2 regions of the Sulfitobacter sp. 1A12056 genome follow, and region 1 is predicted to be linked to the other one. Evidence: riboswitches for the same ligand, from Rfam matches in the RefSeq annotation. Region 1 holds a riboswitch; the other holds the start of a gene.
What was found. A riboswitch is a leader RNA that binds a small molecule or an ion and turns the genes downstream of it on or off. The one in region 1 is predicted to bind thiamine pyrophosphate.

Region 1 (6,761 bases):
AGGGCTGCACCTCATCGTCATGCCGCCCGAGAACCTCGACCTCTTCGCCGCGGGCCTGCCGCGGCTGCTGAAAGCGCTGCCGGGGATGCGCCACATCGGCGCGAGCTTTCTCTACCGGGGCGACGACCGGGCGCGGATCAACCGGCTGGATGCGCTGGCCCGTGCCCATGGGCTGAGGCTGCTTGCCACCAACGATGTGCTTTACCACGCCCGCCACCGCCGCCCGTTGCAGGACGTGATGGTGGCGATCCGCGAGGGGGTGATCGTGCCCAAGGCGGGCTATCTTCTGGCCGCCAATGCCGAACGCCACTTGAAATCCCCCGAGGCGATGATGCGCCTCTTCGCCGACTGGCCCCATGCCATCGCCGAGACGCGCCGCCTTGCCGACCGGATCGAATTTCGCCTCACAGATCTGGCCTATGAATACCCCCATGAGATCGTCCCCGAGGGCGGCAGCCCGATGGAGGAACTGGCGCGCCTCACATGGGAAGGCGCCGCCCGGCGCTACCCCGAAGGCGTGCCCGAGGCGGTGAAAAAGACCATCGAGAAGGAATTCGCGCTGATCTCCTCCAAGAAGATCGCGCGTTATTTCCTGACCATCTATGACATCGTCCGCTTCGCCCGCGAGGAGGCCGAGCCGCCGATCCTCTGCCAGGGGCGCGGCTCGGCGGCCAATTCCGCCGTCTGCTTCTGTCTCGGCATCACCTCGGTCGACCCGGCGGTGCATGACCTGCTCTTCGAGCGCTTCCTCAGCGAGGAACGCGACGAGCCGCCCGACATCGACGTCGATTTCGAGCATGAGCGGCGCGAGGAGGTGATCCAGTACATGTACGGCAAATACGGCCGCCACCGCGCCGGGCTCTGCGCCACGGTGATCCACTACCGCCCGCGCTCGGCCATTCGCGAGGTCGGCAAGGCGATGGGGCTTTCCGAAGACGTGACCTCGAAACTCGCGGGCACGATCTGGGGCAGTTTCGAGGGCGAGATGGACGACGCCCGCGCCCGCGAGGCGGGGCTGGACCTGTCGGACCCCTACCTCCGCATGGTGCTGAAACTCGCCTCCCAGATGATCGGTATGCCGCGGCACCTGAGCCAACACGTCGGCGGCTTTATCCTCACCGAACGCCCCCTGACCGAGATCGTCCCCATCGGCAATGGCGCCATGCCCGAGCGCAGCTTCATCGAATGGGACAAGGACGACATCGACGCGCTGCAAATCTTCAAGGTCGATATCCTCGCCCTCGGCATGCTGACCTGTATCGCCAAATGTTTCGACCTAATCGAGGCGCATTACGACCGCCCGCTGGAACTGGCCACGGTCCCGGTGGAGGATCACGAGGACGATGCCACCGGGCGGCCCACCTACGACATGCTCTGCCGGGGCGACAGCCTTGGCGTGTTTCAGGTCGAAAGCCGGGCGCAGATGGCGATGCTGCCGAAACTGCGCCCGCGCGTCTTCTACGATCTGGTGATCGAGGTCGCCATCGTCCGCCCCGGCCCCATTCAGGGCGACATGGTGCACCCCTACCTGCGCCGCCGTCAGGGGCTGGAAAGCGTCGTCTACCCCGCCCCCGGCCCGGCCTATCCGCAGGACGAGCTGTTCAGCATCCTCAGCCGAACATTGGGCGTGCCGATCTTTCAAGAACAGGCGATGAAAATCTCCATCGACGCGGCGCGGTTCTCGCCCGCCGAGGCCAACGAGCTGCGCAAGGCCATGGCCACCTTCCGCTCGCGCGGGACCATCGAAAAGCTGCAGGACAAGATGGTGGGCCGGATGACCAAACGCGGCTACGATCCGGTCTTCGCGCAGCGCTGTTTCGACCAGATCAAGGGCTTTGGCGAATACGGCTTTCCCGAAAGCCATGCGGCGAGCTTCGCCAAGCTGGTCTATGTCTCGTCATGGATGAAATGCCACTACCCGGCGGCCTTTGCCTGTGCGCTTTTGAACTCCCAGCCGATGGGGTTTTACGCGCCCGCCCAGATCGTGCGCGACGCGCGCGAGCATCAGGTCGAGGTGCGCGGCGTCGACGTGAACCTCTCGGACTGGAACTGCACGCTGGAGCCCTGCGGCGATGGCTTTGCCCTGCGGCTGGGGCTGCGCATGGTAGACGGGCTGCAGGAAAAGGCCGGCGCGCGGATCATGGACCGGCGCGACGCGCCTTACGCCGATGTCGAAGACCTCAAGACCCGCGCGGGTCTCGATGCCAAGGCGATCCGCCAGCTCGCCGCCGCCGACACGATGCGCAGCATGGGGGTCGACCGGCGCCAAGCGCTCTGGCAGGCCCAAGGGCTGCGCGACGCGCCCGCCTTGCCGATCTTCGATCATGCCGAAGCCTCGGCCCGCGGCCCGGAACCAGAGGTGCATCTGCCGGTGATGCCGAAGGCGGAACAGGTCGTGGCCGATTACCAGACGCTGCGCCTGTCGCTGAAGGCGCATCCGATGTCCTTCTACCGCGCCAGCCTTGCCGCGCAGGGGTTCTCCTCAGCGCGGGACCTTTCACGCATGGGCCACGGGCGGCGGGTGAAACTGGCGGGGCTTGTGCTGGTGCGCCAGAAACCCGGCAGCGCCAAGGGGGTCTGTTTCATCACGCTGGAGGATGAGTTTGGCGTCGCCAACCTCGTGATCTGGCCAAACATGTTCAAGCTCTACCGCCCCACGATCATGTCGGCGAGGCTTCTGGTCGTGGAGGGGCGCGTGCAGACCGACGGGCGGGTGATCCATGTCGTGGCAGACCGGCTCGAGAACCGCTCCGACCGGCTGGCAGCACTATCGGAAGCACCGATGCCCGGCATCACGACGCGCGGCGATCACCCGACCCATCCGCTGCCCGGTCAGGTGGCCATGCACGGCCACCCGCGCGATGCCAAGGTGATCCCCAAATCGCGGGATTTTCATTAACGAATCCTCATGCAATGCATGAGGTACGAACCACAACTACTTGATATAAAAAGTAAACAAATAAATAACCGATCCCCTGTTGACCCTCTGAACGCCCCTCGCTAGCCTGCCGGAAATCCGTTGGGGTGCCGCAAGGCTGAGAGGTGAAAACCGACCCATCGAACCTGATCCGGGTCGTACCGGCGTAGGGAACGGAAGCAAGCATCAGCCCCATCCGGGCGGTCGTTTACCCCGTATCTCCATGCCCTCGGCCCATCTAACGAATGGGGGGCCGAATGGCGTTTCAAGCACTGACGATTGCGGGGTCCGACAGCAGCGGCGGGGCGGGGATTCAGGCCGATCTCAAGACCTTTAGCGCGCTTGGCGTCTATGGGGCCAGCGTGCTCACCGCCGTCACCGCCCAGAACACCCGCGCCGTCGCCGCGGTCGCCATGATCGCGCCTGCGATGATCCGCGCGCAGATGGCGGCGGTCTTTGACGATCTGGCCATCGGCGCGATCAAGATCGGCATGTTGGGCGATCCGGCCACGATCTCCGCCGTGGCCGAGGGGCTGGCCGACTGCCCCGCGCCCATTGTGCTCGACCCGGTGATGGTGGCGAAATCCGGCGATGCGCTGCTCTCTGCCGAAGCGGTCAAAACCCTGCGCGCCCGGATGCTGCCCCGCGCCCATGTGCTGACGCCGAACCTGCCCGAGGCCGCACGGCTACTGGACACAGAAGAAGCCACCGACGAGGCCACGATGCTCGCGCAGGGCCGCGCGCTGCTGTCGCTCGGTCCGCGCGCGGTGCTGATGAAGGGCGGCCATGGCAAGGGCGAGACCTGTGTCGATCTGCTGATTTCCAAGACCGACACCCTGCGCCTTTCCGCGCCCCGCCAGCAGACGGCGAACACCCATGGCACCGGCTGCACGCTCTCTGCCGCCATTGCCGCCGGTCTGGCGCGGGGCCTGCCTCTGCCGCAGGCGGTGGGAGCCGCTCATAGCTATCTGCAACGCGCCATTGCCGCGGCGGACGCCCTCAACATCGGCCATGGCCACGGGCCGGTCCATCATTTTCACGGCGTTTGGCCCCATGAGTGATGTCACCATCATCGGCGCGGGCGTGGCAGGGCTTTGGGCCGCGCGGGCCTGTCTGGCGCAGGGGCTGCGGCCCCGGCTCGTTGACCGCAAAGGCCCGCCCGGGCCGCATGGCTGTTCGTGGTGGGCGGGCGGCATGCTCGCCCCCTTTTGCGAAGGCGCGCTGAGCGAGCCTGCGGTGGTAACCCATGGGCGGCGTGCCGCGGCGCTATGGGGGGAGATCACGGAAGTCACCCATCGGGGCACGCTGGTCCTCGCCCCCGAACGGGACCGCGCGGAATTGCAGCGTTTCGCCGCCCGCACCGAAAGCCACAGCCCCTGCGACGCCGAAGCCATCGCGGCCTGTGAGCCGGACCTCGCCGGGCGCCATCGCCGCGGGTTGTTCTTTGCCGAGGAAGCGCATCTGAACCCGCGCCAAGCGCTGCAAGACCTGACCCATGCGCTGGCCGCCGAGGGCGTGACGGTTAAGACCACGGCCCTCACCCCTTCGGAGGTCACAGGCCCGGTGATCGACTGCCGCGGCATGGTGGCCCGCGACGCTCTGCCCGGTTTGCGTGCCGTGCGCGGCGAGATGATCCTGCTGCGCGCGCCTGAGATCACCCTCACCCGCCCGATCCGCCTGCTGCACCCGCGCCACCCGCTTTACGTCGTGCCGCGCGGGCAAGGCATCTACATGCTGGGCGCGACCCAGATCGAAAGCGCCAGCCGCAGCGGCATGACCGCCCGCTCGGCGCTGGAACTGCTCTCAGCCGCCTATGCGCTCGACCCGCGCTTTGCCGAGGGCGAGATCATCGAGATGGGCGCCGACCTGCGCCCGGCTTTCGCCGACAACCTGCCCGGCATCGTACAGCGCGGGGCGGTGCTGCATCTGAACGGATTGTTCCGGCACGGCTTTCTCATGGCGCCCGCCTTGGCCGAACAGGCCGCGGGCTTTCTGGCAACAGCGACAACGGGGGATTTATTCCGTGAAGATTGAAGTGAACGGCGAGACGCGTGAGGTCACCGCCGCGCAGCTTGACGCGGCACTGGCAGAGCTTGGTTGGGGCGAAGCGAAAGTCGCCACCGCCCTCAACGGCAGTTTCGTCCCCGCAGGCGCGCGGGGTGAGACCATGCTGAGCGACGGCGACCGGCTCGAAGTGCTCAGCGCCATGCAGGGGGGCTGAACGATGCGCGATTTCTACGGCACCGCCCTGCCCCTGCCGCTGATGCTGGGCACCGCGCGCTACCCCTCGCCCGCAGTGATGGAGGCCGCCTTTCGCCAAAGCGTCGCGCCGGTCGCCACGGTTTCGCTGCGCCGCGAACAAGGCGCAGGACAGGCGTTTTGGGACATGGTGCGCGGCTTGGGCGTGCATCTGCTGCCCAACACCGCCGGCTGCCATTCCGCGCGCGAGGCGATCACCACGGCGCAGATGGCGCGGGAATACTTCGGCACCAATTGGATCAAGCTAGAGGTCATCGGCCATGCCGACACGCTGCAACCTGACCCCTTCGGGCTGGTCGAGGCTGCCGAGGCGCTCTGCGCCGATGGGTTCGAGGTCTTCCCCTATACCACCGAGGATCAGGTGCTGGCCGCGCGGTTGGTCGATGCGGGCTGCCGGGTGCTGATGCCTTGGGGTGCGCCGATCGGCTCGGGGCTGGGGCTGAACAACCTGCACGGGCTGCGCAGTCTGCGGGCAGCATTTCCCGATGTGGCCATGGTGATCGACGCGGGCCTCGGCCTGCCCAGCCATGCGGCACAGGCGTTGGAGATGGGGTTCGACGCGGTGCTTTTGAACACCGCCGTGGCCGAGGCCCGCGACCCCGCCGCCATGGCCGAAGCCTTTGCGCTGGCCTGCCGCGCGGGCGCGCTTGCCGCCGCCTCCGGCCCTATGGGCCAGCGCGACATGGCCGTGCCCTCCACCCCCGTCATCGGAAAGGCTTGGCTATGAGCTTGCCGCGTTTCTACCCCGTCTTCGATAGTACCGCATGGGTCGCGCGGGCCGTGCCCTTGGGCGTGAAGCTGGTGCAACTGCGCATCAAGGACGCGCCCGAAGAGGTGCTGCGCGCCGAGATCACCACCGCGCTCGACCTCTGCCGCCAGCACGGCGCACTGCTGGTGGTGAATGACCACTGGCAACTGGCGATTGAACTGGGGGCCGATTGGCTGCATCTGGGGCAAGAGGATTTGGACAGTGCCAACATCCCCGCGATCCGCGCCGCCGGGCTGAAGCTGGGCCTGTCGACCCATGACCATGCCGAGCTTGACCGCGCGCTGGCCCTCGCCCCCGATTACATCGCCCTCGGCCCCGTCTATCCGACCATTCTGAAAAAGATGAAATGGACCGAACAGGGGCTCGACCGTTTGACGGAATGGAAGGCGCGGATCGGGGATATCCCGCTTTGCGCCATCGGCGGCATGTCTGTCGCCCGTGCGCCGGGGGCCTTTGCCGCCGGGGCCGATACGGTGGCTGCGGTCACGGATATCACGCTGAACGCAGACCCCGAAGCGCGGATGCGCGAATGGCTTGAGGTGACGGCATGAGCCGTTACGCCCGCCAGATCATTCTGCCGCAGGTTGGCGCCGAGGGGCAAGCGCGGCTCACGGCGGCGCATGTGCTGGTCGTCGGTGCCGGAGCGCTGGCGGTGCCTGTGCTGCAATATCTCGTCGGGGCCGGTGTCGGGCGGATCACATTGGTGGACGGCGATCAGGTGGCCTTGAGCAATCTGCACCGCCAACCGCTCTACCGGATGGACGGTATCGGCAGGCCCAAGGTCCGTGCCGCCGCCGAGGCGATGGCGGCGCTGAA
Region 2 (6,761 bases), on a different contig from region 1:
ACGCCCATGTGCCGACCTTCATGCAATGGGACGACCATGAAGTCGTGAACAACTGGTCCTCGTCGCGCAGCCTGATGGAAGACGACCGCTATAGCGAGAAGTCGATCCATGTCCTCGCCGCGCGCGCTTCGCAGGCCTTCCATGAGATGACCCCGCTGCGCATCACTCCTGCCGAGCCGGGCCGGGTCTACCGCAAGATCAACTACGGTCCGATGCTGGATGTCTTCTTCCTCGACCTGCGCAGCTACCGGGGGCCGAACAGCGAGAACATGCAGACCGAGATGTCGCAGGCCACCGATATCCTCGGGGCCGAGCAGATGGCATGGCTCAAGCGGGAGCTGACCAATTCGGCGGCCACATGGAAGGTCATCGCCTGCGACATGCCCATCGGTCTGGTCGTCGGTGGCGGGGCCGAGGCGGTTGCCAATGGCGACAATGGTGCCGCCAAAGGCCGCGAGCAAGAGATCGCGGGGCTGCTGCGTTTCATCAAGACCGCGCAGATCGACAACGTGGTCTGGTTCACGGCGGATGTGCATTACACCGCCGCGCATTACTACAACCCCGACAAGGCGCAGTTTCAGGACTTTGACCCGTTCTGGGAGTTCGTCTCGGGCCCGCTGCACGCCGGCACCTTCGGCCCGAACGAATTGGACGGCACCTTTGGCCCTGAGTTGAAATACGTCAAAGCGCCCGAAGAAGGTCAGGTGAACCTGCCGCCCTCCGCCGGTCTGCAATTTTTTGGCTTGGTCGATATCGACGCCAAGACCCAGCAGATGAAAGTGCGTCTGATGGACCGCGCCGATACCGAGCTTTACTCGGTGACGCTCGACCCCAAGGGAGCGGCGATCTAAGCGCCCTCTGCATGGCACAGTGGGAGGATCGCCCCGAAGCGGGCGATCCTTTTCGTTTCAGTAGTCGACGCCGCGCTGTGCTTTGATGCCCGCTTTGAACGGGTGTTTGACCTCGGACATTTCGGTCACCAGATCGGCATAGTCACAAAGCTCGGGCCGGGCGTCGCGGCCTGTCAGCACCACGGCGGTGCGCTTGTCACGCGCGTCGAGCCCGGCGATCACATCTTCGATCTTGAGGTATTCATAGCGGATGGCGATGTTGATCTCATCCATCACCACAAGGTCATATTCCCCGCTCTCCATCATCTCGCGCGCCTTGCCAAATGCGGCTTCGGCGGCGGCGATGTCGCGGTTGCGGTCTTGGGTGTCCCAAGTGAAGCCTTCGCCCATCGTGTGCCATGTCACCTCGTCCAACCGTTCAAAGAACAATCGTTCGCCAGTTTTCCATTTGCCCTTGATGAACTGCACCACACCCACGCGCTGCTTCCAGCCAAGCGCGCGCACCACCACGCCGAAAGCGGAAGAGGATTTGCCCTTGCCCGGGCCGGTATGGACCAGCACCAGACCCTTCTCGGGGTCTTGCAACTCGGCCACCTTGGCGCGCTGTTCGGCCTGACGCTGCTGCATCTTTTCCTTGTGATCTTTCGGATCCGCGTCGCTCATCGGTCATCTCCTCTATCCGGTTTCGGGGCACCATAGGCAGAGGATTGGTCAGGCGAAAGCCCGCATTCGATCACGCTTTGGGATCGGTGACAGACCGCGCCTTGCCCCGCTCCATCCCCAACTGCCGCTCGCGCCAGATCACCAACGCGCCCGCGCTGATCACCAGCGCCGCGCCCGCCAGCATCATCATCGTGGGCAGTTCGGCAAAGAAGACATAGCCCAGCAGAATGGCGAAAAGCATCGAGGTATAGTCATAGGGCGCCAGCATCGAGGCTGAGCCAAAGCGGTAGGCCGAGGTGATCAGGATCTGCGCCACCCCGCCGATCAACCCGGCAAGGACCAGCAGGCCAAAGGTTTGCAGATCGGGGATGACCCAGCCGAAGGGCAGGGTGAAAAGCGCCAGAATCGACGCGGTGGCCGAGAAATAGAACACGATGGCTGCGGTGTCTTCGCTTTGCACCAACTGGCGAATGTGGATCTGCACAAGGCTGCGCACCATGGTCGCCATCAGGATCAGCAGCGCGCCGATGGTGGCCGTCTGCTCCATCGTGCCGATGCTGGTGAAGCGCGGCCAGAGGATGATCATTACGCCCACCAGCCCAATCGCCACGGCACTCACGCGGATCAGCCGGATTTTCTCGCCCAGCAACACGGCAGCGAGGATGACGGTGAAAATCGGTGTGGCAAAGCCGATGGCCGTGACCTCGGGCAGGGGCAGCAGGCCGAGGCCGGTAAAGGTCAGCCCCATCGCCGTGGTGCCGAAGAGCCCGCGCCAGACATGGCCCATCGGGTTTTGCGTCTTTAGCCCGCTTTTCAGTTTGCCGCGCTGCGCCAGCCAGATCAGGATCACTGGAATGGCAAAGAAGGAGCGGAAGAAGACCGACTCCCCGGCGGGGACATCGTCGGCCAGCGATTTGATGATCGCGGACATGCAGGTGAAAAGCAGGATCGCCGTGATTTTCAGTCCGACACCAAGGGCGGGGCGGGCGGAGAAATCATCGACTTTCATGCTTTGATCCTCACGCCTCGGGGCCAATTATGCCGCGGTTCTGACCAATCTGTCCGCGATGCAGCAGCAGGTGATCCAGCAGCACGCAGGCCATCATCGCCTCGCCCACCGGCACCGCGCGGATGCCGACGCAAGGATCGTGGCGGCCCTTGGTGATGATCTCGGTCTCTTCGCCCTGTTTCGTGATTGTGCGCCGCGTGGTCAGGATGCTGGAGGTCGGCTTCACCGCGAAGCGCAGCACCACATCCTGCCCGGTGCTGATCCCGCCCAAGATGCCGCCCGCGTGGTTCGAGGAATATTCCGGCCCATCCGGCCCCATGGTGATCTCATCGGCGTTCAATTCGCCGGTCAGCATCGCCGCCGACATGCCCTCGCCGATCTCCACGCCCTTGACGGCATTGATGCTCATCATCGCGGCGGCCAGATCGGTGTCGAGCTTGCCATAGACCGGCGCGCCGAGACCCGCAGGCACGCCGCGCGCCGTCACTTCGATGATCGCGCCGACGCTGCTGCCCGATTTGCGCAGCCCGTCGAGGTAGTCGGCCCAGTCCGCCGCTGCCTTGGCATCCGGCACCCAAAAGGGGTTTTGGTCGATTTGGTCCCAATCGAACGCATCGCGGTCAATCTTATGCGGCCCCATTTGCACCATGTAGCCGGTGATCTGAAGCTCCGGCGCCAGCGCCTTGATCGCCTCACGCGCCAGACCGCCCGCCGCCACCCGCGCGGCGGTCTCCCGGGCCGAGGAACGGCCACCCCCGCGATAGTCGCGGATGCCGTATTTCTGGAAATAGGTGATGTCGGCGTGACCGGGGCGGAACTTGTCCTTGATGTCGCCGTAGTCTTTCGAGCGTTGATCGGTGTTCTCGATCATCAGCTGCACGGGCGTGCCGGTGGTGACCCCTTCGAAGGTGCCCGACAGGATCCGGACCTCATCCGCCTCACGCCGCTGCGTGGTGTATTTGTTCTGGCCCGGTTTGCGCTTGTCGAGCCACTGCTGGATCATGCCTTCGTCAATCGGCACGCCGGGTGGGCAGCCGTCGATGGTCGCCCCAAGGGCGGGCCCGTGGCTCTCGCCCCATGTGGTGACCCGGTAAAGATGGCCAAAGCTGTTGATCGACATGGGCGGACCTCCTGTTGTCAAACCCTTAGCCGGGGCAGCGCCCTGCCTCAAGGGGATTTGCCTTGCCAATTGTGCAGGTCCGATCTACCCCTGACGCTACCTCGGGGGGCCTTTGGGCTGAGATGCGCATGCTGTGCGGACCCGTTGAACCTGAACCGGTTAACACCGGCGGAGGGAAGGTCAGGACAGACATCCACCTTTTACCTTTCGCCGCAAAAGGAGGATGCGATGAAGTATCTTACACTTGCTGCGGGCGTCATGGGCGCATCGGCCACATGGGCCGAGACGCCTGAATTGACGGTCTATACCTACGACAGTTTCGTCACCGAATGGGGGCCGGGCCCGGCCATCGAAGAGGGGTTCGAGGCCGAATGCGGCTGCGATCTGAAATTCGTCGGCATGGGCGATGGCGCGGCTTTGCTGGCGCGGCTCAAGCTTGAAGGCACACGGTCCGACGCGGATATCGTGCTGGGGCTGGACACCAGCCTTGTCGCCGCCGCGAAAGAGACCGAACTGTTCGCGCCGAGCGGGTTGCAGGCCGACTATGACCTGCCGATCACTTGGGAAGACGAAGTTTTCGTGCCCTATGACTGGGGCTATTTCGCTTTTGTCCACGGCACCGATCTGGACGCGCCCGGTAATTTCAAAGCGCTGACCGAGAGCGATCTGAAAATCGTGATCCAAGACCCGCGCTCTTCGACGCCCGGTTTGGGGCTGCTGATGTGGGTCAAAGCGGCCTATGGCGATGAGGCGCCCGAGATTTGGGCGGGGCTGGCCGACAATGTCGTGACCGTGACCAAAGGGTGGTCCGAAGCCTACGGTCTCTTCCTCGAAGGCGAGGCCGACATGGTGCTGAGCTACACCACCTCTCCGGCCTATCACCTGATCGCGGAGGAGGACGACAGCAAGACCGCGGCGCTGTTCGACGAGGGCCATTACATGCAGATCGAAGTGGCGGGGAAGCTTGCCGGGTCGGATCAGCCGGAACTGGCGGATCGGTTCTTGCAATACCTCGTCTCTGATGCCGCGCAATCGGTGCTGCCGACGACCAACTGGATGTATCCCGCCGTGACGCCCGAAGGCGGTCTGCCCGCAGGGTTCGAGGGCATGATCCAGCCCGACAAGGCGCTGTTAGTGCCGAACGACGAGGTCCCCGCGCTCCGTGAGGAGGCTTTGGACGAATGGCTGACCGCGCTGTCGCGTTAAGCGGCAAGACGGGGCTTTTCGCCGCCGCGCTAGTCGCGGGGCTGATCCTTGCCGCTTTGGTCGCCGTCTTCGCGGCGGCCGATGTGGGTGCGGGGCTCGGCCCGGCGGATTGGGCGGCGGTGCGGTTTACCGCGACACAGGCGGTTTGGTCGGCGGTGCTTTCGGTGCTGCTGGCCGTGCCGGTGGCGCGGGCGCTGGCGCGGCGGCGGTTTTGGGGGCGCGGCGCGCTGATCACGTTGCTGGGCGCGCCTTTCATTCTGCCGGTGATCGTGGCGGTGCTGGGGCTGCTGACGGTCTTTGGCCGGTCGGGCGTGCTGAACCAATTTGGCGCGGCTCTTGGCCTGCCGCCGGTGTCGATCTACGGGCTGCATGGCGTGGTTCTGGCGCATGTCTTCTTCAACCTGCCGCTGGCGACGCGGCTTTTGCTGCAGGGCTGGCAGAGCATCCCTTCTGAGCGGTTTCGGCTCGCGGGGCAGCTTCAGATGACGCCGCGGGCGCTGTTTCTGGCGCTGGAATGGCCAATGCTGCGGCAGGTGCTGCCCGGCGTGGCGGCGCTGATATTCGTGATCTGCCTGACCAGTTTTGCCGTGGCTTTGACGCTGGGCGGTGGGCCGCGGGCGACGACGATCGAATTGGCGATCTATCAGGCGTTTCGGTTTGATTTTGACCTGGGGCGGGCGGCGCTTTTGTCGGTGGTGCAGCTTGTGGTCGCGGGTGTGGCGGCGGTGGCGGCGCTTTGGCTGATCCCGCCGATCAGCTTGGGCGGCGGGTTGGACCGCCCCCTGCGCCGCTGGGATGCGCGGGGCGGCGCGCAGCGGGCATTAGACGGGCTGGTGATCGCGCTCGCTGCGCTGTTCTTGCTGCTGCCGCTGGGGGCCGTGGTGCTGCGCGGGCTGGCGGGGGTCGCGGAACTGCCTGCCTCGGTCTGGCAGGCCTCCGGGAATAGCATTCTGGTGGCGGGGTTGAGCGTGGCGGTGCTGGCCCTGCTGGCGCTGCCGATGGCAGGCTGGATTGCTACCCGGCGGCGTGGCGGGGTGGAGGCGATTGGCCTGATGGGGCTTGCGGCCTCTCCGCTGATGATTGGCACGGGGTGGTTCATCCTGATCAACCCGGTGCTGGACCCCGCACGGCTGAGCCTGCCGGTCACCGCCTTGGTCAACGCGCTGATGGCGCTGCCTTTCGTGCTGCGCATTCTGGTGCCGCGCCTGCGCGAGACCTTGAAGGATTATGGCCCCCTGACCCAGATCCTCGGCATGACGGGTTGGGCGCTGTGGCGGTTGCTGGTCCTGCCGCGTCTGCGCCCGCAATTGGGCTTTGCCGCCGGGCTGACGGGGGCGCTGTCGGTGGGGGATCTCGGCGTGATCGCGCTTTTCGCCGATCAGGAGCGTGCGACGCTGCCCTTGCAGATGTATCGTCTGATGGGCGCCTACCGGATGGAGGCCGCGGCGGGCGCAGCGCTGCTTTTGCTGGTCTTGGCGCTGGCGGTGTTTTTCATCTGCGACAAATGGGGGCGCTGGCATGCTGACGCTTGAAGACATGCGCATTGAGCGGGGCGAGTTCTCCCTCGTGGCCGATATGACACTGGCGCAGGGGCGCAACTACGCGGTGATCGGCCCCTCCGGGTCGGGCAAGTCGACCCTGCTGGCGGCAATCTGTGGGTTCGTGCCGGTGGCAGCGGGGCGGCTGCTGCAGGAGGGGGAGGAGATCACGGATCAACATCCCGGCCAGCGCGGCATGACGATGCTGTTTCAGGATAATAACCTGTTCCCACATCTCACCGTGCGGCAGAACGTCGGCCTTGGCCTGCGCCCCGACCTGCGGCTGAAAGCAGCGGACCGGGAGGCGGTCGATGCCGCCCTCGCGCGGGTGGGGCTCAGCGATCACGCCGCCAAACGCCCGGGCGCGCTGTCGG

Region 2: it holds a riboswitch for thiamine pyrophosphate, as region 1 does, so the genes downstream of both, thiB (thiamine ABC transporter substrate binding subunit) here and thiD (bifunctional hydroxymethylpyrimidine kinase/phosphomethylpyrimidine kinase) in region 1, are expected to answer to the same signal.

Annotation. Positions count from the first base shown of each region.
Region 1 is NZ_JBIFFY010000001.1:219,846-226,606, reverse strand. It holds gene ACGYLD_RS01110 (error-prone DNA polymerase) at 1-2,899, shown strand, start outside; TPP riboswitch at 3,011-3,107, shown strand; gene thiD (bifunctional hydroxymethylpyrimidine kinase/phosphomethylpyrimidine kinase) at 3,175-3,978, shown strand; gene ACGYLD_RS01100 (FAD-dependent oxidoreductase) at 3,971-4,951, shown strand; gene thiS (sulfur carrier protein ThiS) at 4,941-5,138, shown strand; gene ACGYLD_RS01090 (thiazole synthase) at 5,142-5,903, shown strand; gene ACGYLD_RS01085 (thiamine phosphate synthase) at 5,900-6,496, shown strand; gene ACGYLD_RS01080 (HesA/MoeB/ThiF family protein) at 6,493-6,761, shown strand, end outside.
Region 2 is NZ_JBIFFY010000002.1:493,887-500,647, forward strand. It holds gene ACGYLD_RS06725 (alkaline phosphatase D family protein) at 1-851, shown strand, start outside; gene cobO (cob(I)yrinic acid a,c-diamide adenosyltransferase) at 909-1,514, opposite strand; gene ACGYLD_RS06735 (DMT family transporter) at 1,585-2,523, opposite strand; gene aroC (chorismate synthase) at 2,534-3,643, opposite strand; TPP riboswitch at 3,736-3,837, shown strand; gene thiB (thiamine ABC transporter substrate binding subunit) at 3,872-4,849, shown strand; gene ACGYLD_RS06750 (thiamine/thiamine pyrophosphate ABC transporter permease ThiP) at 4,825-6,381, shown strand; gene ACGYLD_RS06755 (ATP-binding cassette domain-containing protein) at 6,368-6,761, shown strand, end outside.